DNA from 4 places in the Candidatus Pantoea symbiotica genome. Region 4 is predicted to be linked to each of the others. Evidence: predicted binding sites of a transcription regulator. Region 4 holds the regulator's gene; each other region holds the start of a gene.
What was found. Region 4 encodes Fur, which represses iron uptake genes when iron is present. Its sites were predicted from a motif close to ATAATAATGAGAACNACTATCAA; they were not measured.
Positions count from the first base shown of each region.

Region 1 (7,689 bases), 690 kb from region 4:
GTAGCCACGGAAGGTATAGGGTCCGCGCGTCATCAGGCGACCGATGGTGCCGGTTGGCAGCGCATTACCGTGCTCATCGGCGACCCACACTTCATCATCTTCAGAGATCGGGCGGCCTTGCGTGGTGAGAATAATTTTCTCATCGTCGCCAAAGCGAGTGTAGTTCACCAGACCTTCGGCCATGCCGAACACCTGTTGCAGCTGACAGCCGATTTCGCGCTGAATACGTGCCGCCAGGGTTTCGCCCAGTTTGGCGCCGCCCACCTGGATACGCTGCAGCGAGGCCAGCTGTTTATTGCTGCCCCATTCCTGAATCGCCTGTAACCACAAACTCACCGCTGGCGGCACCAAACCGGTATCGGTGACCTGATGCTTCTCGATCAGCGGGAAACAGAGCGTGGCGCTGGGATCGGCGGCCAGAATCACCTGACCACCGGCATAAAATACGCCGAGCGAGCCCGGTGAGCTCATAGCGAAGTTATGCGGTGCGGGCAGGGCGATGAGATAGCGCGTATCGGCGGTCACGTGGCAAATCTCATCACTGGCGCGAATGCTGTAGTAATAGTCGTTGTGGGTGCGCGGAATCAGCTTCGGCGTGCCGGTGCTGCCGCCAGAGAGCTGGAAAAACGCCACTTCATCGGCGGCGGTTGGCGTGGCGACGAAATCACCCGCAGCTTCCGCCATCAAGGATTCCAGCGTGTTTTCCGGCTGGTTGTCGTTGCGCAGAATCACCTGCTGCAGTGAAGGTTGCGCATCGCATAGCGCGCTGATAAAGCTATCGTCAGCAAACAGCGCGTGAGTGCGATCGGCAATCAGCAGCTTAGGTTCGATCTGCGCCGCATAGGCGCTCAGCTCGGTACGCTGATGGCTGAACAGGGCGAATACCGACGCCACGCCGAGCTTAAACAGCGCAAATACCGTGACATAAAAATCAGCCACATTGCCAAGCTGCACCAGCGCCGTATCACCGTTTTGCAGACCACGACGCTGCAGCGCGGCGGCCAGATTGCTGCTCAGCACATCCATTTCGCGATAGCTGATTTGACGATCGCCATCAATCACCGCGATGGAATCGTTGTGCTGATGACGCGCCAGAATGTCGGTCATCGGCACATCCAGCCAGTAACCTTTTTCGCGGTAGCGCGCAGCCAGATCGTCCGGCCAGCGAGTATAGGGAATGCTCATGCTCTTTCCTTTATTGCAGTCCAAAGGCGCGCAACATGGTGTCCAGCTTCACGCCGGTTTCACGCCACTCTGATTCGGGTTGGGAGTCGGCGACAATGCCCGCGCCAGCAAACAGGCGCACGCGCGTACCCTGCACGGTGCCGCAGCGGATGGTGACGACCCATTCGCCGTTGCCTTGGCTATCGCACCAGCCGACGATGCCGCCAAACAGTTGGCGATCAAAAGGCTCCAGCTGCTGAATGAGCTGCTGCGCGCGCTGATGCGGGAAGCCGCTCAACGCTGGCGTTGGATGCAGCAGGCAAGCCAGCGACAGCGCATTTTCGCGCTCATCCTGCACTTCACCGTCAATTTGCGTGGCGAGATGCCACAAAGTGGCGGTGGTGATCAGCGATGGAATGGTTGGAACCGACAGCAAACGGCTGCGCGGCTGCAAGGTGTCGCGCATCGCATCGGTCACCAGTTTGTGCTCATGACGATCTTTACCGGAATCCATCAGCGTATCGCCTGCAGCACGATCCTGTTGGGCATCGTCGTGATTGCGCCGCGCCGAACCCGCCAGCGGACAAGAGCTAAAATCGCGCCCCTGTTTGCGCAGCATCAGCTCCGGACTGGCGCCAATCAGCGCACCGCCTTGCGGCAGCGGCAGATGGAAATGGTAGCTGTTGGGGTTCTGCGCAATCACGCGCTGCATCAGTGCGGCGGTATCAACCGGCTGTTCGGTGACGATATCCATCAGACGCGACAGCACCACTTTATCCAGATCGCCGCGCTGCGTGGCCGCCACCGCATCGGCCACCATGGTGGTAAACACGTCGTGGTCCGGTATCGCTGCGCGGCGACGCACCTGCGGCAGATCGCTGACGTTTTGCGGCAGCGCGTTTTGCAGGTCGGCGCGGTTAAACGTCTGATAGGTCTCAGGAATAAACAGCGCAGCCGGCTGGCTGACGTCAAACGGGATCGCACCGACCAGAATCGGATTGTCGATGCCCTGTTTTTTCGCCGTCGCAAAATGCTGACGCAGCTGTTGTTGGAAATCACCGTCCAGCGACGCGGCATCTGCTACCGGCGCGGTAATGGTGGTATAGCATCCTTGCGTTGCCAAACTACGCCACGGCGAGGTAAAGAGGAAACCACGGCTTAGCGCGGAATAATCCTTCAGCCAGGCATTTTCAAACGTGGAAGATTCCACCATAATTTTCACCTATAAATGATAAGATTATTAAGAATGATTATCATTTTTATTATGGGCCTGTAACCTACGTCGATTGGGCAAAGGTGTCAATCCATTCGCGGGATTTCAGCTGCGTTTAAACGTAATCAGGCGCTGACGCTAAGCAGGGCAATATGCTAAAAAGTGGACCAAAACTTATGAATAAATGCGGTTTTTGGGGCATTGCAGCCCTTATATGTGTTTTCCAGACTTTCACCAGCATCGCCCATGCCGAACAAGGTTGGCCGCGCACCGTGCAGGGCGCCAACGGATCGATCATCCTCAATCACGCGCCGCAGCGCATTGTCTCGACCAGCGTCACGCTAACTGGCTCGCTGCTGGCTATTGATGCGCCAATCATCGCATCCGGCGCGACCGCGCCGAACAGTCGCCTGGCTGACGATCAGGGTTTCTTCCGTCAGTGGAGCGATGTTGCCAAAAAGCAGCATCTTCAACGTCTGTACATCGGTGAACCGAATGCCGAAGCGGTTGCTGCGCAAGCGCCGGATCTGATCATCGTCAGCGCTACCGGCAACGATTCTGCCATCAAGCTCGCCGAACAATTCTCGGCTATTGCACCGACGTTGGTGGTCAATTACGACGACAAAAGCTGGCAGGATGTTGTGACGCTGTTAGGCAAGGCCTCCGGTCACGAAGCGCAGGCGGCGCAGCGCATTAAAGCTTTCGACGATCGCGAAGCAGCGCTTAAAAAAGCCATCACGCTGCCACCGCAGCCGGTTTCCGCTATGGTGTGGAATGGCGGCGGGCGCGCGGTCAATCTGTGGACCGCAGCCTCGGCGCAGGGCAAGCTGCTGGAACAACTTGGCTTTACCCTGGCAGCGCCACCGGCGACGGTTGAGCAGGGGCACAGCATGGGACAACGCAAAGACATCATTCAGCTATCGGGCGAAAGCGTTGCCAGCGGCCTGACTGGGAAAACTTTCCTGCTGTTTGCCGCTGACGATAAAACCACCCAGTCGGTGCTAGGCAATCCGTTCCTCGCGCAAAACGCTGCCGTGCAGAACAAGCAGGTGTACGAGCTGGGCGTCGATTCGTTCCGTCTCGATTACTACAGCGCCAGCAATCTGCTGGCGCGTCTGGAAAAGCTGTTCGTTAAATCATGATGCCTGTTCCGCCAGCTCTGGCGCTGGCGGATGGTAACGACGTAAACGGCCCATCACCAACCACATCAATATGCCCAGCAGCGCCGCCGCAAAGCCAAACACGGCGGCGGCCTGCGGTGGCAGCAACCATGAACCCATCGCACCAATCACCGCCGCACCAATCGCATCGCCGGTCACGTTCTGCGCGGTCCACAAGCCGTTGATACGGCCTAACAGATGATCCGGCGTTAATGCCTGAATCATCGCGTACTGCACCAGGCTGTTGATGGCGCTGAAGTAACCGAAGGCGACTAAACAGGCTAATGCCAGCGGCAGGTTCGGCATCAGACTAAACAAACCCAGCGCGATAAACGCCGCAATCGCGCTGCCGAGCACCAGCTGTCCGGGACGCGCGGCGTGTTTAAGCTTACCGCTAGTGAATGCGCCGATCGCCGCTCCGAGCGGTACGGCGGCGTACATCAGGCCAAGCTGGTCCGCGCTTACGGACCAATGCGGCGCGAGGGATGGATAGAGCACGCGCACCGCGCTGGCCAGCGTCACTAATGCGCCAATCAGCGCCACCATGCCGACAATCGGGCTGGCGAAAAGAAACTGCACGCCCGCGGCGAGGGATTTCAGCGGATGTTCACGCGGCTGCGGCGGAGGCGGCAAGGTCGGCAACTTCAGCAGCGTTAACACGGTAAGCAAAGTGCCGAAGGCGGCGAGGGCGTAGTTCCAGGTTACGCCGCCATGCGCAATCACCAGACCGGCAATCGCCGGCGATAAAATCGAGCCGAAGCGCACCGTCAACATGGTGATCGCGCCCGCCTGCATAATGTTTTCCCTGCCGACCAGCGCGGGTGTCGCCGCCAGCAGCGCGGTCACGCCAATGGCGCCGAAAAAGCCATCCCAGAAACCAAGCAGATAAACCGCGATCAAAGAGGGTTCCGGTAGCGCGGCATTGATGGCGAGCGCGATAAAACCTAAGCCGCAGGTGGATCGGGCAAACAGAATCAGCTTTTTGCGTTCATGGCGATCCGCCAATACGCCGCCGGTGAGCAGGCCGATAAACATGCCCGCAGCGGCCAGCGTCACCGCCAATCCCACCAGCAGCGGTGAATTTGTCATGTGCTGGATCTGCACCGGCACCGCCACGGCGAGCATGCCGAGTGCGACAATCGAGATAAAACGCGCGATAAACACCGCGCGAAAAGCCGGATGGGTTTTCAGCAGTGAGAGATCGATAAAGTGGGAAGATTTGTTCATGTGTTCGCCTTATTGCACCAATTTTCCTCATCGTCCGCGAGGCGAGTCATGGTAACATAGCTAAACGCGAGTAATAACGATAACCATTATCAAGTTACATCGCGCATGCGACGACGTTGAACAGTGAAGGTTTAGAACGCTATGCGCCAGATTCGTGCATTAGCAGGCTCAGGGATTCTGCTCTTGCTCCTCATCGCGCTCAGCTTAATGCTGGGGGCAAAATCAATACCGCTTCCCGATGTTTATCATTCGCTTACCACCTCCTGTAACAGCGCGGAGTGCGTCATTGTGCGTGACGCGCGCCTGCCCCGTACGCTGGCCGGTTTGCTGGCGGGCGTGGCGCTCGGCCTCGCCGGTGCATTAATGCAGAGCCTGACGCGTAATCCGCTGGCCGATCCCGGCATTCTTGGCGTTAACGCCGGAGCCGGTTTCGCGGTAGTAATTGGCATTGCGCTGTTCGGTGCTGACTCGCCGGTAGATTGGCTCGGCTTCGCCTTTGGCGGCGCGCTGTTGGCTTCCGTGCTGGTGGCGATGACCGGCGCGATTGGCGGCGGGCGCGTCAATCCGGTGCGTCTGACGCTGGCCGGCGTGGCACTGGGCGCGGTGCTGGATGGATTAACTTCTGGCCTGTCGCTGCTCAATCCTGACATCTACGATCATCTGCGCTTCTGGCACAGTGGTTCGCTGGATATTCGCAACTTCTCCACGCTGCGCACGCTGTTCCCGGCGGTGCTGATCGGCAGCATGGTGGCCATTGCGCTGTCGCAGGCGCTAAACAGTTTGAGTATGGGCGGCGACATGGCGACCGCGCTCGGTACGCGAGTGGCGCGCACCCAACTGCTTGGCCTATTGGCGATTGCGCTGCTGTGCGGCGCAGCCACAGCGGCGGTCGGCCCGATAGCCTTTGTTGGTTTGATGACGCCGCACTTTGCCCGCTGGCTGGTGGGTAACGATCACCGCTGGATGCTGCCCGCGACCGCGCTGGTCACGCCGATTCTGCTGCTCGCCGCCGATATTCTTGGCCGCCTGCTGGTGGCGGGCGAGCTGCGGGTTTCCATCGTTACGGCGATGCTCGGTGCGCCGATGCTGATTGTGCTGGTGCGCCGTAAATTGGGCCGGGGTGCAATATGACGCGTCGTCTCTGGCTTCATACGCTTTGGCTGCTGTGCGCCTGCGCTCTGCTGGCCTGGCTGGCGATGACGCGCGGCGCATTGCAGATCAGCAGTGAACAGATCTGGCAAATTCTGCTCGGGCAGGGCGCCAGCAACGTCAAGCTGATCGTGCTGGAGTGGCGCTTGCCGCGCGTGCTGATGGCGCTGTTGATTGGTGCGGCGTTAGGCATCAGCGGCGCGATTTTCCAGTCGCTGCTGCGCAATCCGCTCGGCAGCCCGGACATTCTTGGCTTCAACACCGGCGCTTACAGCGGCGTGCTGGTAGCGCTGGTGCTGTTCAATCAAAGCATCACGGCGATGACTGGCGCAGCCTTGATTGGCGGCATCGCCACGGCGGCGCTGGTCTATCTGTTTGCCTGGCGCAACGGCGTGGAAACCTTCCGGCTAATAATCGTCGGCATCAGCGTGCGTGCGCTGCTAATGGCGTTGAATTCATGGCTGATTATCAGTGCCTCGCTGGAGTCGGCGTTGAGTGCGGGCTTGTGGAGCGCCGGATCGCTCAACGGCATTACCTGGGCGAAAACGCCGCCGGTGATTGCGGTGCTGCTGCTGGCGTTACTGCTGATGGCGCTGCTGGCGCGGCGGATGCGTTTGCTGGAGATGGGCGATGATACCGCCTGCGCGCTCGGTGTGCCGGTGGAGCGCAGCCGCATGTGGCTGATGCTGATTGGCGTGGTGCTTACGGCGGCGTCTACCGCGCTGGTCGGGCCGATTTCGTTTGTCGCGCTGCTGGCACCGCAGATCGCCCGTCGTCTCGGCGGCGGCGTCAAAGGTGCCTTGCCGCTGGCGGCGTTGTGCGGCGCGCTGCTGCTGATAGCCGCAGATTTCGCCGCACAGCATCTGTTCCTGCCTTATCAATTACCGGTTGGCGTGATAACCGTCATCCTCGGTGGACTTTATCTGATTGCTTTACTGGTGCGGGAGGCGCGACGCCAATGACCGAGATCCCTTCACGTCTGCGCGGCGATAGCCTGACGCTGGGCTACGACAAAAAGGTGGTGGCAGAGAATCTGTCGGTGGCGATTCCGCAAGGTGAGCTGACGGTGATTATCGGCCCCAACGCCTGCGGCAAATCGACGCTGCTGCGTACGCTGAGTCGCCTGCATACGCCGCTGAAAGGTGAGGTGTTGCTGGATGGCGCGGCCATTGCCAGCTATCCCACTAAAGAGGTGGCGCGGCGTCTGGGCCTGCTGCCGCAAAGTTCCAACGCGCCAGCGGGCATTAGCGTCACCGAGCTGGTGGCGCGCGGACGCTATCCGCATCAGGCGCTGTTTGGGCGCTGGCGTGCGGAAGATGAAGCGGCGGTGCAGAACGCGATGCGCGCCACCGGCGTGGCCGATTTGGCGCAGCAGTCGGTGGATACGTTATCAGGCGGTCAGCGCCAGCGCGTGTGGATTGCCATGGTTTTGGCGCAGGAAACGCCATTACTGCTGCTGGATGAACCGACGACCTGGCTGGATATCACCCATCAAATTGAGCTGCTGGAATTGATGCAGGATCTTAATCAGCAGCATGGTCGTACGCTGGTAGTGGTGCTGCACGATCTCAATCACGCTTGTCGCTATGCCACGCATTTGATAGCGATGCGTTACGGCAAGATCGTTGCCGAAGGGAAGCCGTCGGAGATCGTCACGCCCGAGTTGATCGAGCAGGTGTACGGTTTGCGCTGCGTGATTGTGGAAGACCCGGTGGCGCATACGCCGATGATAGTGCCGCTGGGGCGCGGGAGTAATTGAGGAGGTCGCCATGAATG
Region 1 is NZ_JBSZHR010000002.1:277,313-285,001, forward strand. Features, by position in the region: gene ACXIZX_RS01910 ((2,3-dihydroxybenzoyl)adenylate synthase) at 1-1,185, opposite strand, end outside; gene ACXIZX_RS01915 (isochorismate synthase) at 1,196-2,377, opposite strand; gene fepB (Fe2+-enterobactin ABC transporter substrate-binding protein) at 2,554-3,519, shown strand; gene entS (enterobactin transporter EntS) at 3,514-4,764, opposite strand; gene fepD (Fe(3+)-siderophore ABC transporter permease) at 4,906-5,895, shown strand; gene fepG (iron-enterobactin ABC transporter permease) at 5,892-6,875, shown strand; gene ACXIZX_RS01940 (ATP-binding cassette domain-containing protein) at 6,872-7,672, shown strand.
Region 1: the regulator Fur is predicted to act here: its motif matches at 4,835-4,857, upstream of entS (enterobactin transporter EntS).

Region 2 (7,689 bases), on a different contig from region 4:
AGCCTGCGGCGTTCTCACCGTGTTGGCCACTTTCGCACAACTGCTGATTGTGCTGAAAATTGGCGGCGGATTGTATCTGTTGTGGCTGGCATTTAAGGCAGGGAAATCGGCATTGCGTAAGCCAGATGCCAGCGAATTCGCGCCGGGAAGTGCAAAAGCGCACTTTGGCAAAATGTTTCGTCAGGGCATTTTGATGCACGTCGGCAATCCTAAAGCGATTTTGACGTGGGTGGCGATTATGTCGGTGGCGTTAAAACCGGGTGCGGCGGCATCCACTTTGCCAATGATAATTGCAGGCTGCGCGGCGATTTGCATGCTGGTGTTTGGCGGTTATGCGGTGTTGTTTTCCACTGCGGTGATGGCAGCATTTTATCGCCGCATCCGTCGTGGGCTGGATGCGCTGCTGGCTTGTTGCTTTACGGTTGCCGGGTTGAAGCTGGTGTTTAGCCGGAGTTAATGTGGGAAGGTCGCCATGAATGGCGACCCTACAAAACCTTGCTGGTGCACATATATGCGCACTCAAACATCACGAATTATTCGGCGGCGTGGCGTCGGTTTCGCTGAACGCGGGCTTCTGGCGCGTCACAGAGTAAACCACGTTTTTCGGGCTGTTCGCATCGGTGGTGACATCCACCGAGGCGATGGTCACTTTGCCAAAACCAAATAGCGTCTGCACGTAACCACCAATCTGGTGTTTACCTGGCGAAACACGAATCTCTCTCTTCTCACCCTTCTTCAGCAGACCCGCATCCTGACCATCTACCGTCACATAAATAGAAGATCCGTCATCGGTACGCGTCACCACATGCGAAATGTTGATCACCGTTGGGCCGGTTTCGAACGGTGAAGGTGAATCGTTGCTGTCGATTGGCGCGCCGGTTGCAGGCTGAGCGGCGGAAGCATCCGCAGTCGCAGTGCTGTCATGTGATGTACCCGTTACGGCGGCAAGGCGGGCGCAGCCGGTAAGCATGATTGTTGCCATCAAAGTGGCTAAAGTGAAGCGCGATAACATCGTGACGAAAAACCCCTGCTAAATGAGAAGCGTTCATTTTAACGCGCCTTGCAGAGTGATGACAGTCACACAAATACAGTATTTTCCGAAAACCGGCTAAGAAGTGTCTTAGTGGAAAGCGAGCCGCACGGAATGCAAAACGAAACGGCGGCCACGCAGGCCGCCTGTGGGAATTACCAGCTGTAGCTGACGGACGCTACGATGGTGCGACCGCTGCCGTAGAAGCAGGCGCTTTCGTTACTGCATGACGCCACGTAATGCTTATCCGCGATATTGTTGACGTTCAATTGCAACGTGGTACCGCGCAGCGAATTCGCCGCTTCGCCCAGCTCATACTTGGCCATCGCATCATACAAGGTGTAATGCGGTACTTTGTCGACGCCAATTTCGTCCGCTGGCGCGGTGCCGGTGTAACGCACGCCGCTGCCCAGCGTAAAGCCACTCAGCACGCCATCGAGGAAGGTGTAGCTGCCCCACGCCGACGCCGCATGACGCGGAATGCTCGACGGTGAGTGGCCGATACGCTGAGTAATGCTGCTCTCTTTGGTCACCGCATCGGTATAGGTATAGGCCGCTAACAGTTTGATCTCGGGCGTAATCTGCGCGTGCGCTTCGGTTTCGATACCTTTCGAACGCACTTTACCAATCTGCTCGTTGTAGCCGGTCACGCTGTTATACGCAGTGATATTTTTCTGCGTGATATCAAACGCCGACACGGTGAACACCGCATCCCAACCAACCGGCTGATACTTCACGCCCACTTCGGTCTGTTCGCCGGTAGTCGGTTTGAACGGATCGCTGCCTGGCGCGCCGCTGTTGAGGTTTGGCTCGAACGAGGTGCTGTAGCTGACGTACGGTGAAATGCCGTTATCGAAGGCATACAACAGACCCGCACGGCCGGTGAACTTGTCGTCATTCTGCTGGGTTTGGCTGTTGTCGGTGCGATCCTGAGTGCGCACTTCGCTCCAGTCGTGACGTCCAGACAGCAGCAGGTTCCACTGATTCCACTCCAGCTGATCCTGCAAGTAAACGCCCACCTGATCGAGCTTCTTGCGCGTGCTGGTAGTCAACGTCAAATCGCTTTCATTGATGCTAATACGCGTTGGGTTGGCCCAGTCGAGGATGTATTGATCGCCGCTGTCGCGCCACAGTTTGTTATCCACATCGCTCCACTTGTAATCCAGCCCGCCGAGCACGGTGTGCGCGATGTTGCCGGTTTCAAAGATGGCTTTCAGCTGGTTATCAAGGCCCAACTCTTTCGACTTGATCTTGTCATGCTGCGGACGACGGTTGATCGAATGATCGTTATCGGCATCAAAGGTATACACCAGATATTTGTACGATTCGTCCATGTTGCTGTAGCGCAGATTCTGCGTGAAGCTCAGGTTGTCGTTGAGATTGTGCTCGAAGATATAGCCGATCGACGTCTGTTCGCGCTTGGCTTCGTTGAAGCTCGGATCGCTGACGTTGAAATCGTAAGGAATAAAGCCCGCGCTGCTCTCTTTCAGCGTACCGCTGGCCGGCAGGAAGTTACGGTAACCTGCTTTCGGCTCGTTCTGGTACATGGTCAGCAGCGTAAAGCTGGTATCCGCGTTCGGCAGCCAGGTAATCGCTGGCGCAATCGCCATGCGCTGCTGTTTATTGTCCTTCACGAACTCATGTTTGGTGCTGGCAATACCGTTCAGACGGTAGAACAGCGTGTTGTCATCGTTCAGCTTACCGCCGAAATCAAACGCCGCTTCACCCAAATGCTGGTTGCCGGTGCTGAGCTGCACTTTATGAATGCTCTGCGCGGTTGGGCGCTTGCTGGTCATCGCCACGATGCCGCCTGGATTCACCTGGCCGTACAGCACAGAAGCTGGGCCGTGGATCATCTCTACGCGCTCCAGCAACCAGGGATCAACCTGCCCCGCTGCGCCCGCCTGGCCGGATAAACCGTAGCTCAGGCCATCGAGGAATTTCGGCGCATAGCGGAAACCGCGCGCGATGATTTCATCGTTACGGTTGGAGTTACCGCGATAGTTGGTCAGCACGCCGCTGCTATAGCTCAGCGCATCTGCAACGGAGGATGCAGCCTGATCGTCCATCTGCTCACGGGTAATCACCGAAATAGATTGCGGGGTTTTGCGCAGCGGCGTGGACGTTTTGGTGCCCGCCGCACTCTCTTTCGCTACATAACCCTGCAGCGGCGAGGTCACGCTTTCACGCGTGTCGGCGTTTACGGTAATGGTCTCTTCGGCGGCCACGCTGAAGGCAGCCGGTGCCAGCAACAGAATTGAGGCCAGAGAAAGGTATAGAGGATTGAGTCTGAACTGACGTGCCACAGCAGGTATTGCTGAATTTCTTGCTTTAACGGACATAGTTGCCATCTCTATTTCAAACTGCCTTGTAGATGAAATAATCCGTTCAGTCGCCCTCGCCCAACGACAATGGCTGTAACGGATTGAAATATTACTCTCTTGCGTTATTTACGGTCCTAATCTCCCTGCGTGACGTCCTTCACAAAATAATCCACTGAAAATCCGAAGGTTTATTAGGCGCGAAAAATCATATTGCAAATGTAAATCGTTATCAATAGCATTTGCATTAGCTTTGGTTAAGTAAAGACAGTGAACAAAATGTGGAGATGGGTTGCAGGATGTTTCTAACAAGCGCAGAAAAAACGACGCAGACATGGTTGCCCACCGGGACAGTTGCGCAATGGTTACAGCAGGCCGATTTGGGTAGCGAAGGCTGGTGGCAGCGGCTTTATGCGGTTGGTACGCCGCTGGTTGAGCGTGACGAAAGCGGTCAAACGACCATGCACTTCTTCTGGCGCGATCCCGAAGGGCATTCCGCACTTTCTTCCACTGAACGGGTTTACGTCGATATTAACGGCGTCACCGATCACCACAGCGAAGCGCCAGAAAGTCTGGTGCGCGTCGGCGACAGCAACGTCTGGCATTGGTCGACCGCCATTGAGTCCGACTGGCGCGGCAGTTACAGCCTGATCCCCGCCACCGCGCAGCAGTTACCGCCGCTGTTTTGTGGCGATGATGCCGCCTGTCGCGCGCTACAGCGCAAGTGGTGGATTTCGCTGATGCCGCTGGCAATCCCCGACAAATTCAATCCCACGCCGCCGTTTCTCAGCAGCCGCCGTTTTGCTCTGAGCAACGCGCACATGCCGGATGCACCGGATCAATCCGCCTGGCGCGCGCTGGATGCTGGCATGGCGGAAACCTGGCCGGATACGCTGCAAACCTTGCAGTGGCACAGCGCGTTGCTCAACGTCACCCGCAACGTTTGGCTCTATAGCACCGGCACAACCGCTCAACCCGAACAGCGTCCGCTGGCGATCCTGCTCGACGGACAAAACTGGGTGTACGGCCAACCAATTTTCAGCGCGCTTGATCAGGTCACCGCCGATGGCGAACTGCCGCCCGCCTGCTGGCTGTTTATCGATGTCATCGACAGCCAACACCGCGAAGCCGAATTGCCGTGCAATGAAACCTTCTGGCAGGCAGTGCAGCAGGAACTGTTACCGCTGGTGCGCCAGCACGCTTCGTTCAGCGGCGACGCCGACCGCACGCTGGTGGCTGGGCAAAGCTACGGCGGACTCGCCGCGCTGTATGCCGGTTTGCACTGGCCGCAGCGTTTTGGCCGCATTCTCACGCAATCCGGCTCCTTCTGGTGGCCGCATCTGCAATACATCCGCGACTACGCCAACCGCGAACAGCACGCGCCCGGTTTGCTGTTAGAGCGGCTGCAACAGGGCGAGTTACCGCCGGGCACGCTGAAGATTTTCCAGGAAGTGGGCGATCGCGAGGAAGACATGGTGTACGTCAACCAGCAGATCGTCCCGGCGCTGCAAGCCGCAGGCCATGCATTACATTTTCGCCGCTTCGCCGGAGGGCACGATGCGTTGTGCTGGCGTGGCGGTCTGATCGACGGCTGCCGCTGGCTGCTGGCCGATTTTCTCCCCACAACCTCACCTTCTGAAGGTAATAACCATGTCTGAACAACAGAATCCGTTTGATAACGACGCGCTCGATTTTCTGGTGCTGCTCAACGCGCGTCAGCAATACAGCCTGTGGCCGGCTTTTGCCCCGGTTCCGGCCGGCTGGCACAACGTAGCGGGACCGCTAACGCGCAGCGCCGCCATTGAGTTTATCGAAGCAAACTGGCACGACATGCGGCCAGCGACGCAACAGACGTCGTCTACCGCAGCTTAATTATATTTCCTTATTTTCTTTCAATAATTTATTCCCAAAATCATTCGAGTTGCAGCAAGGCGGCAAGTGCGCGAATCCCCAGGAGCTTACTGAAGTAAGTGACTGGGGTGAACGCATGTAGCCAACGCAGCTGCAGCTTGAAGGATGACGGGAATTAGACAGGAATTGTCTCTTGGCAACGTTCAACCAACCTTATCCTTTAGTCGCGGCGCAGCCCGGCATCTGGATCGCTGACAGCATTGCGCAGCAGCGCAATCAATTTACCGTGGCGCACTACAGCGTGGTGCACGGCGACATCAATCGCGCGGCGCTGGACAGCGCTATACAGCAAGCGATGGCGGAAGCCGATACCGTGCAGGCGCGCTTCGGCCTGGATGAGCATGGCAATCCGGCGCAGTGGTTTGGTGCGCAAGCGCCGGTCGCACCGGAATGGCATGATTTCAGCCAGCGCGCCGGTGCCACCAGACAGGCACACAAACTGATGCAGGCGGATCTCGCCGCAGAACTGCCCGCCGACGGCGACAAACCGCTCTATCGTCACGCGCTGATGCGTATCGGCGACGGTAGCTGGTTGTGGTATCAGCGCTATCACCATTTACTGGTGGATGGCTTCAGTTTTGAAGCGCTGACCCAACGCGTCGCGGCGATTTACGCCGCCCTTTGCGCCGGAGCAACGCCCGCGCCCTCGCCGTTTACACCGTTCACCACGGTGATTGAAGAGATTCAGCAGTGGCAGGATTCGCCTGCTTTTGCCCGCTCCGCCAGCCACTGGCAAAGCTATGCGGCGGATCTGCCAGAAACCCTGACGCTGTCCAGCGAAAATGTGAGCGATCGCGGCGATCGCCCGATCAGCTGTCAGGTGACGCTGCCGCAACTGGCCACGCTGCGTCAGCAGCAACAACTGGCCGACAGCAGTGAAGGCGATATCGTCAGTGCGCTGTTGGTGGCCTATCTGGCCCGCTTCAGCAACAACCAGCGTTTGTCGATTGGCTTCCCGTTTATGCGCCGCATGGGTTCGGCGGCAATTTCCACCCTCGGCCCGGTCGTCAATGTGTTGCCGCTGATTTTCACCGTCAGCGATGAGATGACCTTGCCGATGCTGGTGCAGCAGGTGCAGGGCGAAATCCGCAAAGCGCGTCGCCATCAACGTTATGAAGCAGAACAGCTGCGCCGCGATCTCGGCCTGGTCGGCAGCAGCCAGGCGCTGTATGGCCCGGTGATTAACGTCAAGGTTTACCATGACGATCTGCAATTCGACGGCCAGCCTACCCCAACGCACACGCTGGCGATGGGCCCGGTGGACGATCTGGAGTTTGAAGTCGGCTTCCGCGATGGCGCATTGCAGCTCACGCTGGTAGCAAACCCGCGCCGCTACGATGCACAAACACTACAACGTCATGCCGATCGCATCAGCCATCTGCTAACTCAGTTCGCGGCGGATGCCAGCATTTGCGTAGGCGCGCTGTCATTGCTGGCACCGCAGGAACAGATTGATTTGCAACGCTGGTCGACCGGACCCACCATCGTGCCGCCCGCAAATACCCGCACCATCGTCGATATCCTGCTACAAGCCGCTGAGCAATACGGCGAGCAAACTGCGGTGGTGTGCGGCGATCGCAGCCTGAGCTATCGCCAGCTCGCCGATCGCGCGATGCAACTGGCGCATCTGCTGATCGCACGCGGTTTACAAGCAGACGACGTGGTGGCGATTGGTATTCCGCGTTCAGTAGATTCACTGGTAGCGATGTTCGGCGTGCTGGCGAGCGGCGCGGCCTATATGCCGCTCGATCTCGATTATCCGCGCGAACGCCTGGCGCTGATGTGCGATGACGCGCAGCCTAAGCTGCTGCTGACGCACTCCAGCACGCTGGCGCAAATGCCTGAGTTGCCGCATCTGATGATTGACCAGCTTGCGTTGAGCGATTATTCCACCGCGCGACCTGACACCCAACTGTGCGGTGACGATCTGGCCTACATGATCTACACCTCGGGTTCAACCGGCCGCCCGAAAGGCGTGATGAGCACCCATCAAGGTTTGCTCAACCTGTTTCTGTCGCACCGCGAGCATCTGTTCGGTCCGGCGATTGCGCGCTTCACCGCCAGCAGCCCGCGCCGCATGCGCGCCGGTCACACCGCTTCCTTCTCGTTCGATTCCTCATGGGAACCGCTGTTCTGCATGCTAATGGGCTGCGAGCTGAATATCTTCGACGAAGAACTGCGCCGCGATGCGTGGGGCCTGATTCAGCAGATGAATGCGTTGCCGGTTGACTTGCTGGATATCACGCCGTCGTTCTTCTCGCAGATGATCGACAGCGGCCTGCTGGAAGCCGATAACCATCGTCCCTCTTTTGTGATGATTGGCGGTGAAGCGGCCACGCCAACGCTGTGGAAGCTGATGCAGCAACAGCAGCAGATGGAGATCCACAATTATTACGGCCCGTCGGAATACACCATCGATACGCTGGG
Region 2 is NZ_JBSZHR010000003.1:853,902-861,590, reverse strand. Features, by position in the region: gene ACXIZX_RS24605 (LysE family translocator) at 1-457, shown strand, start outside; gene ACXIZX_RS24600 (hypothetical protein) at 527-1,012, opposite strand; gene ACXIZX_RS24595 (TonB-dependent siderophore receptor) at 1,186-3,372, opposite strand; gene fes (enterochelin esterase) at 3,651-5,009, shown strand; gene ACXIZX_RS24585 (MbtH family protein) at 5,002-5,223, shown strand; gene ACXIZX_RS24580 (amino acid adenylation domain-containing protein) at 5,396-7,689, shown strand, end outside.
Region 2: the regulator Fur is predicted to act here: its motif matches at 3,571-3,593, upstream of fes (enterochelin esterase).

Region 3 (7,689 bases), on a different contig from region 4:
TGTGCCTCGCGAATCTCTTGCCCATCGTGGCTGATGCCGATCACGGCGAGATGCTTCTCGCGCACCAGCGAATCAATCAATGCGTTGATGATCACTTTATTCTCTTCATCTAATGCGCTGGTGACTTCATCCAGCAGCAGCACCTGCGGCAGAAATTGCAGGTTGCGCAGCAAGCCTACGCGCTGTTTCTCGCCGCCCGACAGCTGCTCGATTTTTTTATCGAGCATGTCAGCAGCCAAATGCACATCGGCAAGTGACGCGACCAGCTTTTCGCGCGACGGTTTCTGCTGGCGGATGTGCCACGGCAGCGCCAGGTTGTCGTAAATCGTGTCGCCGAACAGTTGCGGCGTCTGGAAACAGTAGGAAACCTGTTGCCGATAATGTTCGGTTTTCAAGCTGGCAATATCGTTGTTTTCGAACAGGATCTGCCCGCCGCTCGGTTCAAGCAGCGAGGCGAGAATCTTCAGCAAGGTGCTTTTACCGCTGCCCGAAGGACCGGTCAGCAACAGCCTTTCTCCCGCGTTGAGTTGCAGCGAAACGGGCGCCAGCAGCGTGCGCCCCTGCAGCGAAAAGGTCACGCCCTGCACATCCAGCAAGGGAAAATCGGTGGTCATGTTTTCTTCCAAAATTAAGGCGTTCCGGATTTGCGCGCGCCGGGGCGCGTCAAAGCGTTACTGATTTCATACAGCTTGCTCATGCTGTTCATGGTGGCGACCGGTGCGGCAGCGGCCAATCCTAACACTAAAATCTCCAGGCAGATCATCGGCGTAGCATGCACCGGCATTTTGTCGGCGGAACGGCTACGGGGAATTTCAATCATCACATCGGCATGCTGGGCAAAAATCGAATCGGTGGCCGCCGTCAGCAGGACAATCTTGATGCCCAGCCGCTGTGCTTCCGCCAGCGTAACCATGCCTTCCGGGTGCGCGCTGCTCTGCGCCAGCATGATCAGCACATCCGCGTGGCGCATTTCTGCAATCTGTTCGCTCAGCGCAATGCCAGTGTGGTTCAGCACATACGCCGAGGTGCCATTGCGTTTGAACAACCGTGCGGTGTAATCCGCCAGAATCGCTGATGCGCCAATGCCAAAAATCGCTACGCGTTCAGCCTGTTGCAGCAGATCAATCGCCTGTTGAATCGCCTGACGATTGGCGGGCGCCGCCAGCATTTCACAGCTGATACGATAACTATCCAGCACAAAATCGATGCTGCCTTTGGCGTCCTGCGCCAGTTCATTTACCGTTGAGGCTACACGCGCAGGGGAACGCCGTGTGACGCCAAGGTATTCGCTAATGACAATTTTGAGATCGCGATACCCGGAGAAACCCAGCGCCTGAATCGCGCGAATCACAGTGGCATCAGAGGTTTGCGTATCAATCGCAATGCCGAGTGCGGTTTTGTCCAGCACCGCACTGCGATGCTGATGAATATAGTGCGCAACCTTTAACAGACGTGGAGTGAGTTGATGCTTGCAGGCATGGAAACGTTCACCGTAGAGATCGTAAGGTCGTTTACTGGTTTTTGGCGTGGAATCGGTCACGGCAGATAAACACCTGTAAATTAATGCGCCGTAAAAACCCTATTATTGGCGCGAGGATTAAGAAAACCTTAAATAGTTAAAATAATTGAACAGATTTAAAAACCAAGTCAGGAAACCATATCCTTTGCCGACAAGACAATAATGTAGTGAAAATAAAATAATGACAATAAAACTACATCGACTACTACAAAATAACAATAATGACATGAATAAAAAAGAATTTTATAGCTACATTATATTTTCATATTGCAAATTATAAATCTTCCAACATCTGATGCAAACCCATTAATTATTTAAAAAAACCATAACCTGCTAAATTAGCGCCACAATTTTGTTGTAAATGAAAATCAATCTCATTACTATCTGCGCTTCTTAATATTCCTATTTTGATGCGGATTTAAACTAATGAAGTGTCTTTGTTGTTTTTCACCAGCGGTAAAATATACGCTCTCTGGCTCTCAGGTTTTACTGGCTTCGACCTTGCTGTATAGCGCTTCTGCCGCTGCAGCCGATCAAACTTTAACCGTCACGGCCGAACATCCCTCTTCCACCAGCAGTTACAACCAGGATGACGCGGCAGCCACGTTACGCACTGCGACACCGCGCAGTGAAACACCGCAATCCATCAGCGTGGTGACACCGCAGGTAATGAAGGATTATCAGGTCACCAGCCTCAACGATGCAGTGAAGTTTGTCAGCGGCGTGACGCAGGGCAACACGCTGGGCGGCACCGAAGACGGCTTCGTTAAACGCGGTTTCGGATCCAACACCGATGGTTCAATCTTCATTGATGGCGTGCGCAGCAATCAGGGATTGACCATGGATTCCAGCATCGATCATGTCGAAGTGCTGAAGGGATCATCATCGCTGTTGTACGGCATTCTCAATCCCGGCGGCATCATCAATCTGGTGAGTAAAAAGCCGCAGTACCAATGGAATACGCATATCAGCGGTGAATCCAGCAGCTTCGGCGGCGGCACCGGCATGGTCGATGTCACCGGACCGCTCGGCAACGGTTTCGCCTTCCGCATGGTGGCTGAACGCCAGCGCGAGGATTACTGGCGCAATTTTGGTGTCAATGAACACACGCTGCTGGCCCCTTCGCTAAGCTGGTACGGCGATCGTGCCAATTTCAACGTCAGTTACGTCGAGTATAAATATGACGTGCCTTATGACCGTGGCACGGCGTTTATTGGCGGCAAACCGGTTGATATTCCTTATAACCGTCGTCTGGACGACTATGCCAACCATGCATGGGGCAAAAACAAACGCCTTAACGTGAGCTACGGCTATAACCTCGATGACGTATGGGAAACGCACCTCAATTACGGCTGGATGCAGCGCCGTTATGACAGCAACGAAGTGCGCGCCACTGCAATTAACACCAGCACCGGTATCGTCTCACGTCGAGCCGATGCCAACCGTGGTTTCAACCATCAAACCGAATACGTATCCTGGGACATTAGTGGGTCGCCAACCCTTGCGGGTATGCAACATGATCTGCTGCTAGGCGTCGATTATGAGCAGAATGAAACCTACAAAGCGCGATCCTATCGCGGCAGCGTTTCACGCAGCTTCAATATGTACAATCCGGTTTACGGTCAAGAACCGATTCTCAGCGACAGCACCTACAACGACAGCATCAGCAACCTGCGCACTAATCTGTATAGCCGTTCGCTATTTGCTAAAGACAGCATCCATCTCACCGACAAATGGATTGCCGTTTTGGGAGGCAGATTCCAACGCTATACGCAAACTTCCAGTAATGGCTTTATAAATCCAGAGACAACGCTCAACGATCGCGGTAACGCCTTCCTGCCGCAAGTAGGCGTGGTGTATAAGGTTTTACCGGATGTGTCGCTTTATGGCAGCTACAGCAAATCGTTTACGCCTTCGACGCAAACCGATGATAACGGCGATGTGGCATCCACCGAAAAAGGCAGCACCTGGGAAGTGGGATCGAAGTGGCAAGTGGGGCCAAATCTGGCCGCAACCCTGGCGCTGTATCGCATTGATGAGACCGATATGTCGATTTTCATCAACGGCGTGACGCGTAATATCCCGAAAGCGCGCTCAACCGGCGCTGAACTGGAGATCAACGGCGAAATTACGCCGGACTGGAATCTGATTGCCAACTACAGCTACGACAAAACCGAAATCGTGGCGGACAACGTGAACCCAGACAACGTCGGCAACCGCCTGGTGAATGCCCCAACCAACATGGGCAGTTTGTATCTGAGTCACACGCTGCGCTTCTCATGGTTGCCGGGTGAATTGCGCCTCGGCGGCGGTGGGCGTTATGTCGGTACGCGGGCAGGCGATCCGGAAAACAGCTTTGTGATGCCGGCTTATACCGTGGCGGATGCCTTTATCGCCTGGGATAGCCAGCTGATCGGTAAACATACGCAGTTGAAGCTGAACGTGAAGAATCTGCTTAACCGTGAATATTACGAATCCAGCGCCGGTAATCTGCGCGTAATTGAAGGTGAGCCGCGCGTGATGTATCTGCAGGCGTCAGTCGATTTCTAACATGATTCGCTCCGCCGTCGTGGGCGGAGCCATCAGAGAGCAGAATAATGAGACGAATATTGCTGGCATTGCTGCTGTTTCTGCCCTGGACCGCTCAGGGCAAAATGCTCACCGACAGTTTGGGCCGCAAAGTAGAGGTTCCGGATAATCCGCAGCGCCTGGTGATTGGTGAAAGCCGGATGATCTATACGCTGGCGCTGGTAGAAGAGGGAAATCCCGCTAAACGCGTAGTGGGCTGGCCCGCCGATCTGCACAATCTTGATAAGCAAACCTGGGATCGCTACGTTAAAGCCTTTCCGCAGATCGCCAATATCACGCAAATCGGTAACTCCAACTTTTCCCAGCTGAACGTGGAAAAAATCATCGCCCTGCAACCGGATCTGGTAATTTTGCCGGTGTATGCGCGCACGCCGCCGAATAACTCAGCCTTTATGCAGCAGTTGGCGTCGGCAAGCATTCCGGTGCTGTTTCTCGATTTTCGCGTCGATCCGCTGAAAAACACCGTGAGCAGCCTGCGCACGCTGGGAACTGCGTTGAACGATGAGGCGAAAAGTGAACGCTTTATTGCGTTTTACCAGCAGCATATGCAGCGCATTCGTGAACGTCTGGCAAGCTATCAGGGCGAGCGTCCCAGAGTGATGTTGCAGTTGCACCTCGGTAAAAAGGCTGAATGTTGTACTACCGTGGCGCATGGCAACCTGGCTGATTTGATCGCGTTTGCCGGTGGCGACAATATCGCGGCGGGACGCTTTCCAGCTGTGTTTGGGCAACTTAATCCTGAAGCGGTGATCGCGGCAAATCCGGATATCTATATCGCCACCGGTTCAGCAGCGCCCACCGAACCCGGCTTTTTGCAGCTCGGACCGCAGGTGAATGCCGCCGCCGCCCGTGCAAGCTTCCTGCATGCCCTTTCCAATGATGCGACCGTTTCGGTGTTATCGGCGGTACAACAGCAGCACGCCTCTGCATTTTGGCAGAACTTTTATATGAGTCCGTGGCACTTGCTGGTGGCGGAATTTTTTGCCAAAACGTTTCATCCCACGCTTTTTCACGATATCTCGCCCGAAGAGACGCTGAAGGAGATGAACCAACAGTTTCTGCCACTGCCTGAAACAGGAACCTATTGGACGCGTAATCAATAAGTTAAAGCGGTCGCCATAAATGGCGACCCTACAGGTTTCGTAGGGTGCGCATTTATGCGCACATCACTCTTCAACCTAAGGTTCACTTAATCTTCATTAATGAAAATAGCCTCACCTTAAGAGGAAATGTTGATGAGATTGTTGATGTCCCGACCATTCAGTGAATATGCGGCGGTTGCAGTTAGCGCGTTCGCCGTGGTGAGTTTTCTCACCCTTTGGTTCTCTGCCTAAAAACGCCACGCTGTGGCGTTTTTTTTTGCCTGCATGAGTTACATGACAAATTTGTCATCCTCCCCTTTCCTTTCTGTTCGGTGGGCTTCGATAAACTGGCGCAAATGAAATTATCGCTTTGAGTAACGTTTAAAGAGATGGCGCTTTTCTTCTGCTTCCCTCACGACACAGAAAATAAACCGCAGGAAGACTCAAATAAAACGCAATCATGATTGAGGTAAAGAGATCGCCGGGCCAATGCATGCCCAATAAAAGACGGCTGATGATCACGCCCATCGCCCACAGCATGATGATCGTGGCCAACAGCCTTTTCCCGCGCGCGAGCAGTAAACTCACCGCCATCAGCGCCCAGGTGGCAGCAAACACCGTATGCCCCGACGGAAAGGCTGAATCGGTTTGATTCAGCCAATGCTGCTTCTGCCACTGCGGAATAACGCTGATGCTCTCTAACCGCTTACTCAACATTGCCTGCCGCTCTGCACTATCCACCTGATAAAAATGACGGTCTATCTCGCTGTCTGTCTGGCTCAACCATACAATGTAAGGTCGTGGTTCAGGCGTGGTTCTCTTAATCATATTCACGGCTAACTGACCCAAAATAATCGGCAGTAACAGCACCACAGCATATTTAAACCATTCGGCTTTGCGAATACGCAATGCATAGATTACCGCGCACACCAGCAAAGCGGCGGTAATGATGCCATAAGGTCGTGAAACAGTTTGCGTCAGCAGATAAAAGCCAAATAGCCCCGCTGATTGCTGGCTGGCATTCCAATTCCAGTGCAGCACCCATGCACTGAGCGGAATACCAAGCAGCACCGCACAACAGACGATTAATAAGAGATAGGGATTGCGAATAATTCGCCGGGTTTCAATCACCATGATAGCGACTCAGCTTTTTTCCCGGTTAATCCGCAGATGACCGAAGAGAGAATTATTTAGTCGATAAAGGTGAGCAAAAAGCGGTTCTAAACGGTTTTCTGCTTTTTTCACGCTCCAGCTACACAATAACGCCACCGTGATTGAACCCAGCATATCGGCCGGAAAATGCACGCCCATATAAATACGTCCCCAGGCAATAAACAGACTCAGCAGCAGCAGGCTCAAGCCAGCCTGAATTTTTCTGCTGAACAGCAAACTGAAGGTAATGGCGCAGGCCAGCGTCATATGATCGCTCGGGAAAGAGGCATCAGCAGCATGACTAAGGAAAGTGTGGCCAATCGGCACCATAAACGGCCTTGGATGCGGAAAGAAATAACCGATAACCATATTCACGCACAATGCCACGATGCCAGCGGTAAGCGCCTGCATTGCCACGCGTTGATTTTCCGGTTTAAAACTAAACCAATAGACCAGCAAGCTCAGCGGAAAAATAAAAATTAACCACGAAGCGCAGATATTTCCTAATGTTAATAACAAGCTCGAGGCATGCGCCGGTGCGTTAATCATAAGAAAGAGCGAGTCATTAATATTCTCTGCTGTCTCTGAAGTGAGAATCATATTTATTCCTTATGAAAATTAATTAAGTGGTAAAGCAATGCTCACCTTCAGCCCCGTCGCTGAGGACGTTGCTGCAGTGAGCTTCACTTGCCCTTTCATGCGCGTCACAATGGCGCTGACAATAGACAATCCCAAACCAGAGCCAGAAATAGCGCTTCCTTCAATGCGATAAAATGCGTCAAATACCCGTTCTCTTTTATCAACAGCAATGCCCGGACCGCTGTCTTCAATATCGATAAAAAGACTGGCTGCGCTGTGATTAATCGTAATATCCACCTTCCCTGCTAACGGCGTATATTGGATGGCGTTATGCAAAATATTGCGTAGTAGCGTGTAGAGTTCCGATGGCCGGGCAATAATTGACGCCTCGCTATTCCCCACCACGCCAATATCGATGGATTTCTGCTCCGCCAGCGGCAGCAAATCGGAAACCACCTGCTTAACCACCGTAAACACCGCGATGGATTCAACCGGCGGCAGATTGCCCACTTCCCCATTTTGCGCCCGGCTCAGGCTCAGCAACTGCTCAACCAAGGTGCTAGTGCGTTTCATCCCGGCACGTAATTGCATTAGCCGGGCGCGACTCTCGGTAGAAAGATCGCTGGCATCAAGCCTTTCGGCCTGCAACATCAAAGCAGTCAGTGGCGAACGCAGTTCATGCGCCGCATCCGCCACAAACCGCCGCTGCCGCTCCACCGATTCCGCCGATCGTTGTAATAACTGATTGATGGCGGTGATAAACGGCAT
Region 3 is NZ_JBSZHR010000003.1:413,259-420,947, forward strand. Features, by position in the region: gene fetA (iron efflux ABC transporter ATP-binding subunit FetA) at 1-614, opposite strand, end outside; gene ACXIZX_RS22735 (MurR/RpiR family transcriptional regulator) at 629-1,540, opposite strand; gene ACXIZX_RS22740 (TonB-dependent siderophore receptor) at 1,946-4,069, shown strand; gene ACXIZX_RS22745 (ABC transporter substrate-binding protein) at 4,117-5,211, shown strand; gene ACXIZX_RS22750 (phosphatase PAP2 family protein) at 5,572-6,324, opposite strand; gene ACXIZX_RS22755 (undecaprenyl-diphosphatase) at 6,334-6,891, opposite strand; gene ACXIZX_RS22760 (ATP-binding protein) at 6,961-7,689, opposite strand, start outside.
Region 3: the regulator Fur is predicted to act here: its motif matches at 1,881-1,903, upstream of ACXIZX_RS22740 (TonB-dependent siderophore receptor).

Region 4 (7,689 bases):
TTCATCCTCAAGTCTTTAGCCGAGGGCGAATGGCGCTTTAATGTGCCGGTGTTGTGGGATAACTACAGCACCATCTCCGGCTGGGAAGCGATTCCTGCATGGCCGCATCCGGCACTGTTTATCCGCGGCGGCGATTCGCCTTATCTGGATAATCAGCATCGCGATGCGCTGCTGCGTCAGTTCCCGCAGGCGCATGCACATGTGATCAGCGGAGCTGGACATTGGGTGCACGCCGAGAAACCCGATGCGGTGTTACGCGCCGTTCGGCGGTTTTTTAACCTGTAAAAGCAAAAGCTTGCCGCTTGCGCTTTAGGGTTGGCGTCAGGGAAGGCGCTGGAGTATGATGTCGCGCTAAAAATTTGCCACGGATATTTTTTCGCCGTGGTCGGGCCGATAATGTTTTAATCGCGCAGCGCCTTTCCGCCGTTCGCGCCCACTCAGTTTTACAAACCATGGCAAAAGAACAGACAGACCGCACTACGCTTGATCTCTTCGCAGACGAGCGGCGTCCTGGTCGCCCGAAAACCAGCCCGCTGACGCGTGATGAACAGTTACGCATCAACAAACGCAACCAGCTCAAGCGCGATAAAGTGCGTGGGCTGCGTCGTGTTGAGCTGAAGATGTCGAGCGAGGCGGTTGACGCGCTCAGCACGCTGGCCGATCAGCAAAACATTAGTCGCAGCGAATTGATTGAACAAATGCTGCTGGCACAGCTCAAACTGTCGTAACGCGCGAAGACCGCACGCTGGAACACAAAGTCACGGCTTTACAAGTTCCGCACTTTTTACCGGTCTGCTATTATTCGCATAACTGTGCAGTCAACTGACTTACTTTCACAATCAGGATTCAAGAGGTTACCTAACCCATGGCAATCGTAGGCATTTTCTTCGGCAGCGATACCGGCAACACTGAAAACATTGCAAAGATGATCCAGAAACAACTGGGTAAAGATGTCGCCGAAGTGCATGACATTGCTAAGAGCACCAAAGAGGATCTCGATGCATTCGACATCCTGCTGCTGGGCATTCCAACCTGGTATTACGGCGAAGCGCAGTGTGACTGGGATGATTTTTTCCCGACGCTGGAAGAGATTGATTTCAATGGCAAGCTGGTAGCGCTGTTTGGTTGTGGCGATCAGGAAGATTACGCCGAGTACTTCTGTGATGCGATGGGCACCATCCGAGACATCATCGAGCCAAACGGTGCGGTGATTGTTGGGCACTGGCCAACCGAAGGCTATCACTTTGAAGCCTCTAAAGGCCTGGCCGATGACAAAAACTTCCTGGGTCTGGCGATTGATGAAGATCGTCAGCCAGAATTGACCAACGAACGTGTTGAGAAGTGGGTGAAGCAGATCTTCGACGAGCTGCAGCTGAAAGAGATTATTGAAGCTTAATTCCCTGCTCTGTCCGATGTGCGCGCTGCCTCACATCGGGCAACGGAATTTCCTATAAAAATAATAGCTACGGTTTTTTAACTTTTCCCCGCAAATCTGTAGAATACCCGCAATGGTCATCCGCTTATTCCTCTGGCAGTAGAATGAGGCTGAGTGAAATGGAATCCAAAACCCAAGCGTCCTGAAGACGTTAGTGACGTTATCCTTACAACCTTTGGTGATTAAGGACGTTGCCTTGGTTTTCATTTCACTGCTTGAGTTCTATAATGAGACGCAAATGAGAATGCGCGTTGACCTAAACATTCAAGGCCCCTGCGCCGCAAGTGACTAGCAAAGTAACAGGACAATATCCGCATGACTGACAACAACTCCGCATTGAAGAAGGCTGGCCTGAAAGTCACGCTACCCAGACTGAAAATTCTGGAAGTGCTTCAGGGACCCGGCCCCGAGTCCCATCACGTCAGTGCGGAAGATTTGTATAAGCGCCTGATCGATATGGGCGAAGAGATTGGTCTGGCAACGGTGTATCGCGTTCTTAACCAGTTTGACGACGCGGGCATCGTAACCCGTCATAACTTTGAAGGCGGCAAATCTGTCTTCGAACTGACTCAGCAACATCACCACGATCACTTGATCTGCCTGGATTGTGGCAAAGTTATCGAATTCAGCGATGAATCAATCGAAACGCGTCAGCGTGAAATTGCCACTCGCCACGGCATCAAGCTTAGCAACCACAGCCTGTACCTGTATGGTCACTGTGCTCTGGGAGACTGCCGCGAAGACGATACGCTCCACGATAAGTAATTGAGTGTGCTATGCAGTATAAAAAAACCGGCTTAAGCCGGTTTTTTTATATCTGAAATCAGGCAACGAGCGTTTCCTGCAAGTAGCGCCAGCGCGGAATGGCGGTACTGCAATCCAGTACCGCCAGAGAAATGCGGCTTTGATTGGTGCCATTCATCATCTGCAATTCACGATACTGAATTGTGACTTCGTCGCTTTGCTGCGAAATGATGGCGTGCTCACTGGTGGCAATTCGCATCCCTTCACGCTGCCCCTGCAACTGGCGAAACAGTGTTTCCATCTCATTAAGATCAAGCTGTTTACCCTGAGGCGTAACCATTTTGAAGTCGGGATGAAAGTACGACAAGAACAGATCAATGCTGTCATCACTGCCTTCTGCCTGATTGAAAATACGTTCGATAAGCTGATGTAAAACCACCACGCTATGTTTGGCTTCCAGGGCGAGACTTGTCATTTTTTATCCTTTGATTACCCGCAGAGCAACGGCTGAGAGCGCATAGCCTACCTGAAAAAAAGTTTTTCACACTGGCAAATGGTTTAATTTTGCTAAAGTCAGAATAGTCGCAAATAAGGAATTAAAGGCTAATTGCAGCGGGCAGCATAAAAGGTCGTATCTGGTTAAATCGAGACAATAAAAAAGGGCGATTGCTCGCCCTTTCATGATCTTATCGTGCTAGCGACAAAATGTATTAATCGCCGATTTTTGCCCAGGTATCACGCAAACCAACGGTGCGGTTAAACACCAGTTTGGATGGCTGTGAATAGACGCTATCAGCACAGAAATAGCCTTCGCGCTCAAACTGGTATGGCGCCATTGGATCCGCTGCACGCAAACCTGGCTCAACGAAGCCCTGTTTGATTTCCAGTGAACTCGGGTTGATGGTGGTGAGGAAATCCTCAGCCGCGCCCGGATTTGGCACACTGAACAAACGATCGTACAGGCGGAATTCCGCTGGCAGCGCGTGAATTGCAGAAACCCAATGGATGACGCCTTTCACTTTACGGCCATCGGCTGGATCTTTGCTCAGCGTATCAACGTCGCAGGTACAGTAGATGCAGGTGATATTGCCTTCATCATCCTTCGCCACACGTTCGGCACGGATCACGTAAGCATTACGCAGACGCACTTCTTTACCCAGCACCAGACGTTTGTACTGCTTGTTGGCTTCTTCACGGAAGTCCGCGCGATCGATCCACACTTCACGGCTGAATGGTACTTCACGCGTGCCCATCTCCGGTTTGTTCGGATGATTCGGCATGCTGATGATCTCTTCGTGACCTGCAGGCAGGTTCTCGATCACCACTTTCAGCGGATCCATTACGGCCATCGCACGCGGTGCGTTTTCATTGAGATCGTCACGAATGCACGATTCCAGTGAAGCCATCTCCACGATATTGTCCTGTTTGGTCACACCAATACGGCGGCAGAACTCACGGATTGAAGCGGCGCTGTAACCACGACGACGCAGACCAGAGACGGTCAGCATGCGCGGATCGTCCCAGCCTTCGACAACCTTCTCGCTCACCAGCTGAGTCAGTTTACGCTTCGACATCACCGCGTATTCCAGATTCAGGCGTGAGAATTCGTACTGACGCGGATGCACCGGAATAGTGATGTTATCCAGCACCCAATCGTACAGACGACGGTTGTCCTGGAACTCCAGCGTACAGAGAGAGTGCGTAATGCCTTCAATCGCATCCGAAATGCAATGGGTGAAGTCATACATCGGATAGATGCACCACTTGCTGCCAGTCTGATGGTGATCGGCAAACTTAATGCGATACAGCACTGGATCGCGCATCACGATGAAACTGGACGCCATGTCGATTTTGGCTCGCAGACAGGCTTTGCCCTCTTCGAAACCGCCATTGCGCATCTTCTGGAACAGCGCTAAGTTCTCTTCCACGCTGCGATCGCGATACGGACTGTTTTTGCCCGGCGCCGTCAGGGAACCGCGATATTCACGGATCTCATCTGCTGACAGTTCATCAACATAGGCCAGGCCTTTGTTAATCAGCTCAACCGCATAGTTGAACAGTTGGTCGAAGTAGTCTGAGGAGTAACGAATGTTGCCGCTCCACTCAAAGCCCAGCCATTGCACATCACGCTTAATGGATTCGACAAACTCCAGATCTTCTTTTACTGGGTTAGTGTCGTCGAAACGCAGATTGCACTGACCTTGGTAGTCTTGCGCGATACCAAAGTTCAGGCAGATAGATTTCGCATGGCCAATATGCAGATAACCATTGGGCTCAGGCGGGAAACGGGTATGCACACTGCTGTGCTTACCGCTCGCCAAATCTTCGTCGATGATCTGACGAATAAAGTTCGTTGGGCGGGCTTCAGCCTCACTCATCTCAAAATCCTCAAAAACTATAACGGGTGATTTGTACCACGAAGTAACGGAGTATGATCCACAAAGCGCAGGAGGGAAACAACCGTTTGTTGGTCGTTTTAAAACAAAAAAGGCAGGAATCGCTTCCTGCCTTCTGGCTCAATCACAAGGACTTAGCCTTTAACCTCGTACAGCGGGGTTTGGCCTGCAACCACTGAACCGGTTGCCAGTAAATTCAGACCAGCGAAATCATCGCTGTTGCTGACCACAACCGGACTGATCATCGAGCGGGCGTTGGCATTGAGGAAGTCCAAATCCATTTCCAGGATTGGCTGGCCTGCAGTGACCGTTGCGCCCTCTTCAACCAAACGCGTGAAGCCTTTACCTTCCAGCGCCACCGTATCCAGACCCATGTGCACTACGATCTCGACACCGTTTTCCGCTTCAAGGCAGAACGCATGGTTGGTATTGAAGATCTTCACCACGGTTCCGGCGGTTGGCGCAACCACGGTTTTATCGGTTGGTTTGATCGCCAGACCATCACCGACTGCCTTGCTGGCGAACGCTTCGTCAGGCACATTTTCCAGCGCAACAATGTCACCGGTGACCGGCGCCAGCAGCGTGGCAATGACGGCTTTTTCACTGTTCAGCACGGCCTGAGGTTTTACTTCAGCAGCAGGCGCAGCCGTTGACGCGGCAGCGGATGCCGCAACCGGACCTTTGCTCAGGACAGTTTTCATTGCCATCGCAATGCTTTCTGCCTGAGTACCGACGATAACCTGCACGCTTTGTTTGTTCAGACGAATCACACCGGAAGCACCGAGACGCTTAGCCACACCCTCATTAACCTGCGCAGAGTCTTTAACGTTCAGACGCAGACGAGTGATACAAGCATCGATGTGGGTCAGGTTTTCTGAGCCACCCACCGCCGCAATGTAACGACGTGCCAGAGATTCTGTTTGGCTTTCACCGCTGCCGCTGTTATCGACATTTACGTCATAACCATCGGTTTCATCGCCCGCAGAGAGTTCGCGGCCCGGCGTCATCAGGTTGAATTTCTGGATGGTGAAGCGGAACACCGCGTAGTAGATAACGAAGAACACCAGGCCTTGTGGGATCAGCATCCACCAGTGCACTGCCAGCGGGTTACGCGTTGACAGCACCATATCCACCAGACCCGCACTGAAGCCGAAACCGGCAATCCACTGCATACTCGCGGCGATGAACACAGAAAGACCGGTCAGTGCCGCGTGAATCACATACAGCACCGGCGCCACGAACATGAAGGAGAACTCCAGCGGTTCGGTGATACCTGTAAAGAAGGCGGCAAAGGCCGCTGCCAGCATGATACCGCCGACTTTGGCGCGGTTTTCCGGGCGTGCGCAGTGGTAAATTGCCAGCGCTGCGCCTGGAAGACCGAACATCATGATTGGGAAGAAGCCCGCCTGATAACGACCGGTGATGCCCGGGATACCTGTACCTTCAGCGATAGACTGCGCGCCGCCGAGGAATTTAGGAATATCGTTGATACCGGCAACGTCGAACCAGAATACCGAGTTCAACGCGTGATGCAGACCAACAGGAATCAGCAGGCGGTTAAAGAAGGCGTAGACGCCCGCACCGATTGAGCCCATTTTCTGGATGTGTTCACCAAAGCTCACCAGTCCACCGAAAATGATCGGCCAGACATACATCAGTACGAAGGCGACGACAATCATCAGGAAGGAGACAAGGATCGGCACCAGACGACGGCCGCTGAAGAACGACAGCGCTTTTGGCAACTCAACATGGCTGAAGCGGTTATAAACCTCAGCAGAGAGAATACCCACCAGGATACCAACAAACTGGTTATTGATTTTACCGAAGGCGGCAGGTACCTGCTCCACCGGTATTTTCTGAATCATCGCGACCGCAGCCGGTGAACAGAGTGTGGTCACCACCAGGAAACCGACGAAGCCGGTTAACGCTGCTGCACCGTCTTTATCTTTTGACATACCGTACGCCACACCAATGGCAAACAGCACGGACATGTTGTCGATGATCGCCGAACCGGATTTGATCAACAGTGCCGCCAGCGCATTGCCTGCGCCCCAGCTATCTGGATCGATCCAATATCCAACGCCCATCAAGATTGCCGCTGCCGGCAGAGTCGCTACCGGCACCATAAGCGCGCGGCCGACCTTTTGCAGATATCCTAATACACTCACCTTATTCTCCCCCTATGAGACTGGCGTTTTGCCGTGGCGCAGGTTGATTTTATTATCCCGTCGCCCGGTACCTTGATGACACTTTTCACCACGTGGCGCAGTGTAAAGACAAATTAATTCGCCTCGCAAATTAAAACCACTGCAACTGTGACTTTAATCACCAAAATGGTGGTTTGATAATGCGAAATGCTAGCCAGCACCACAAACTTATTTTATGATGAAAAATATCGAGTCGCACTTTTCCCGGATGGCTACGCTTAAACGCATTACGCTTAAAGGCAGAAAACTTTCAGAGAAACGGCAACTCCACATTTCCAATCTTAATTGAGGTGAAGACATGAGACTGATCCCTTTGGCCACACCGACCCAAGTGGGTAAATGGGCTGCACGCCACATTGTTAACCGCATTAATGCGTTTAAGCCTAGCGCAGAACGTCCCTTCGTGCTGGGTCTGCCAACCGGTGGAACGCCACTGGAAGCTTACAAGCACCTGATCGACATGCACAAAGCGGGCCAGGTTAGTTTCAAGCACGTTGTCACCTTCAACATGGATGAGTACGTTGGCCTGCCAAAAGAGCATCCGGAAAGTTACCACAGCTTCATGTACCGTAACTTTTTCGATCATGTTGATATTCAACAGCAAAATATCAATCTTCTGAATGGCAATGCCGAAGATATTGACGCAGAATGTCGCCAATACGAAGAGAAGATCCGCGCTTACGGCAAAATTAACCTGTTTATGGGCGGCGTGGGCAACGATGGTCACATTGCCTTTAACGAACCGGCTTCCTCCCTCTCCTCACGTACCCGCATCAAAACCCTGACGCACGATACGCGCATTGCAAACTCACGTTTCTTTAACGGTGATGTGGATCAGGTGCCGAAATACGCCCTGACGGTTGGTGTCGGTACGCTGCTGGATGCAGAAGAAGTGATGATTCTGGTT
Region 4 is NZ_JBSZHR010000002.1:963,697-971,385, reverse strand. Features, by position in the region: gene ybfF (esterase) at 1-285, shown strand, start outside; gene ybfE (LexA regulated protein) at 453-728, shown strand; gene fldA (flavodoxin FldA) at 866-1,396, shown strand; gene fur (ferric iron uptake transcriptional regulator) at 1,751-2,200, shown strand; gene ACXIZX_RS05040 (hypothetical protein) at 2,259-2,654, opposite strand; gene glnS (glutamine--tRNA ligase) at 2,890-4,557, opposite strand; gene nagE (N-acetylglucosamine-specific PTS transporter subunit IIBC) at 4,710-6,743, opposite strand; gene nagB (glucosamine-6-phosphate deaminase) at 7,081-7,689, shown strand, end outside.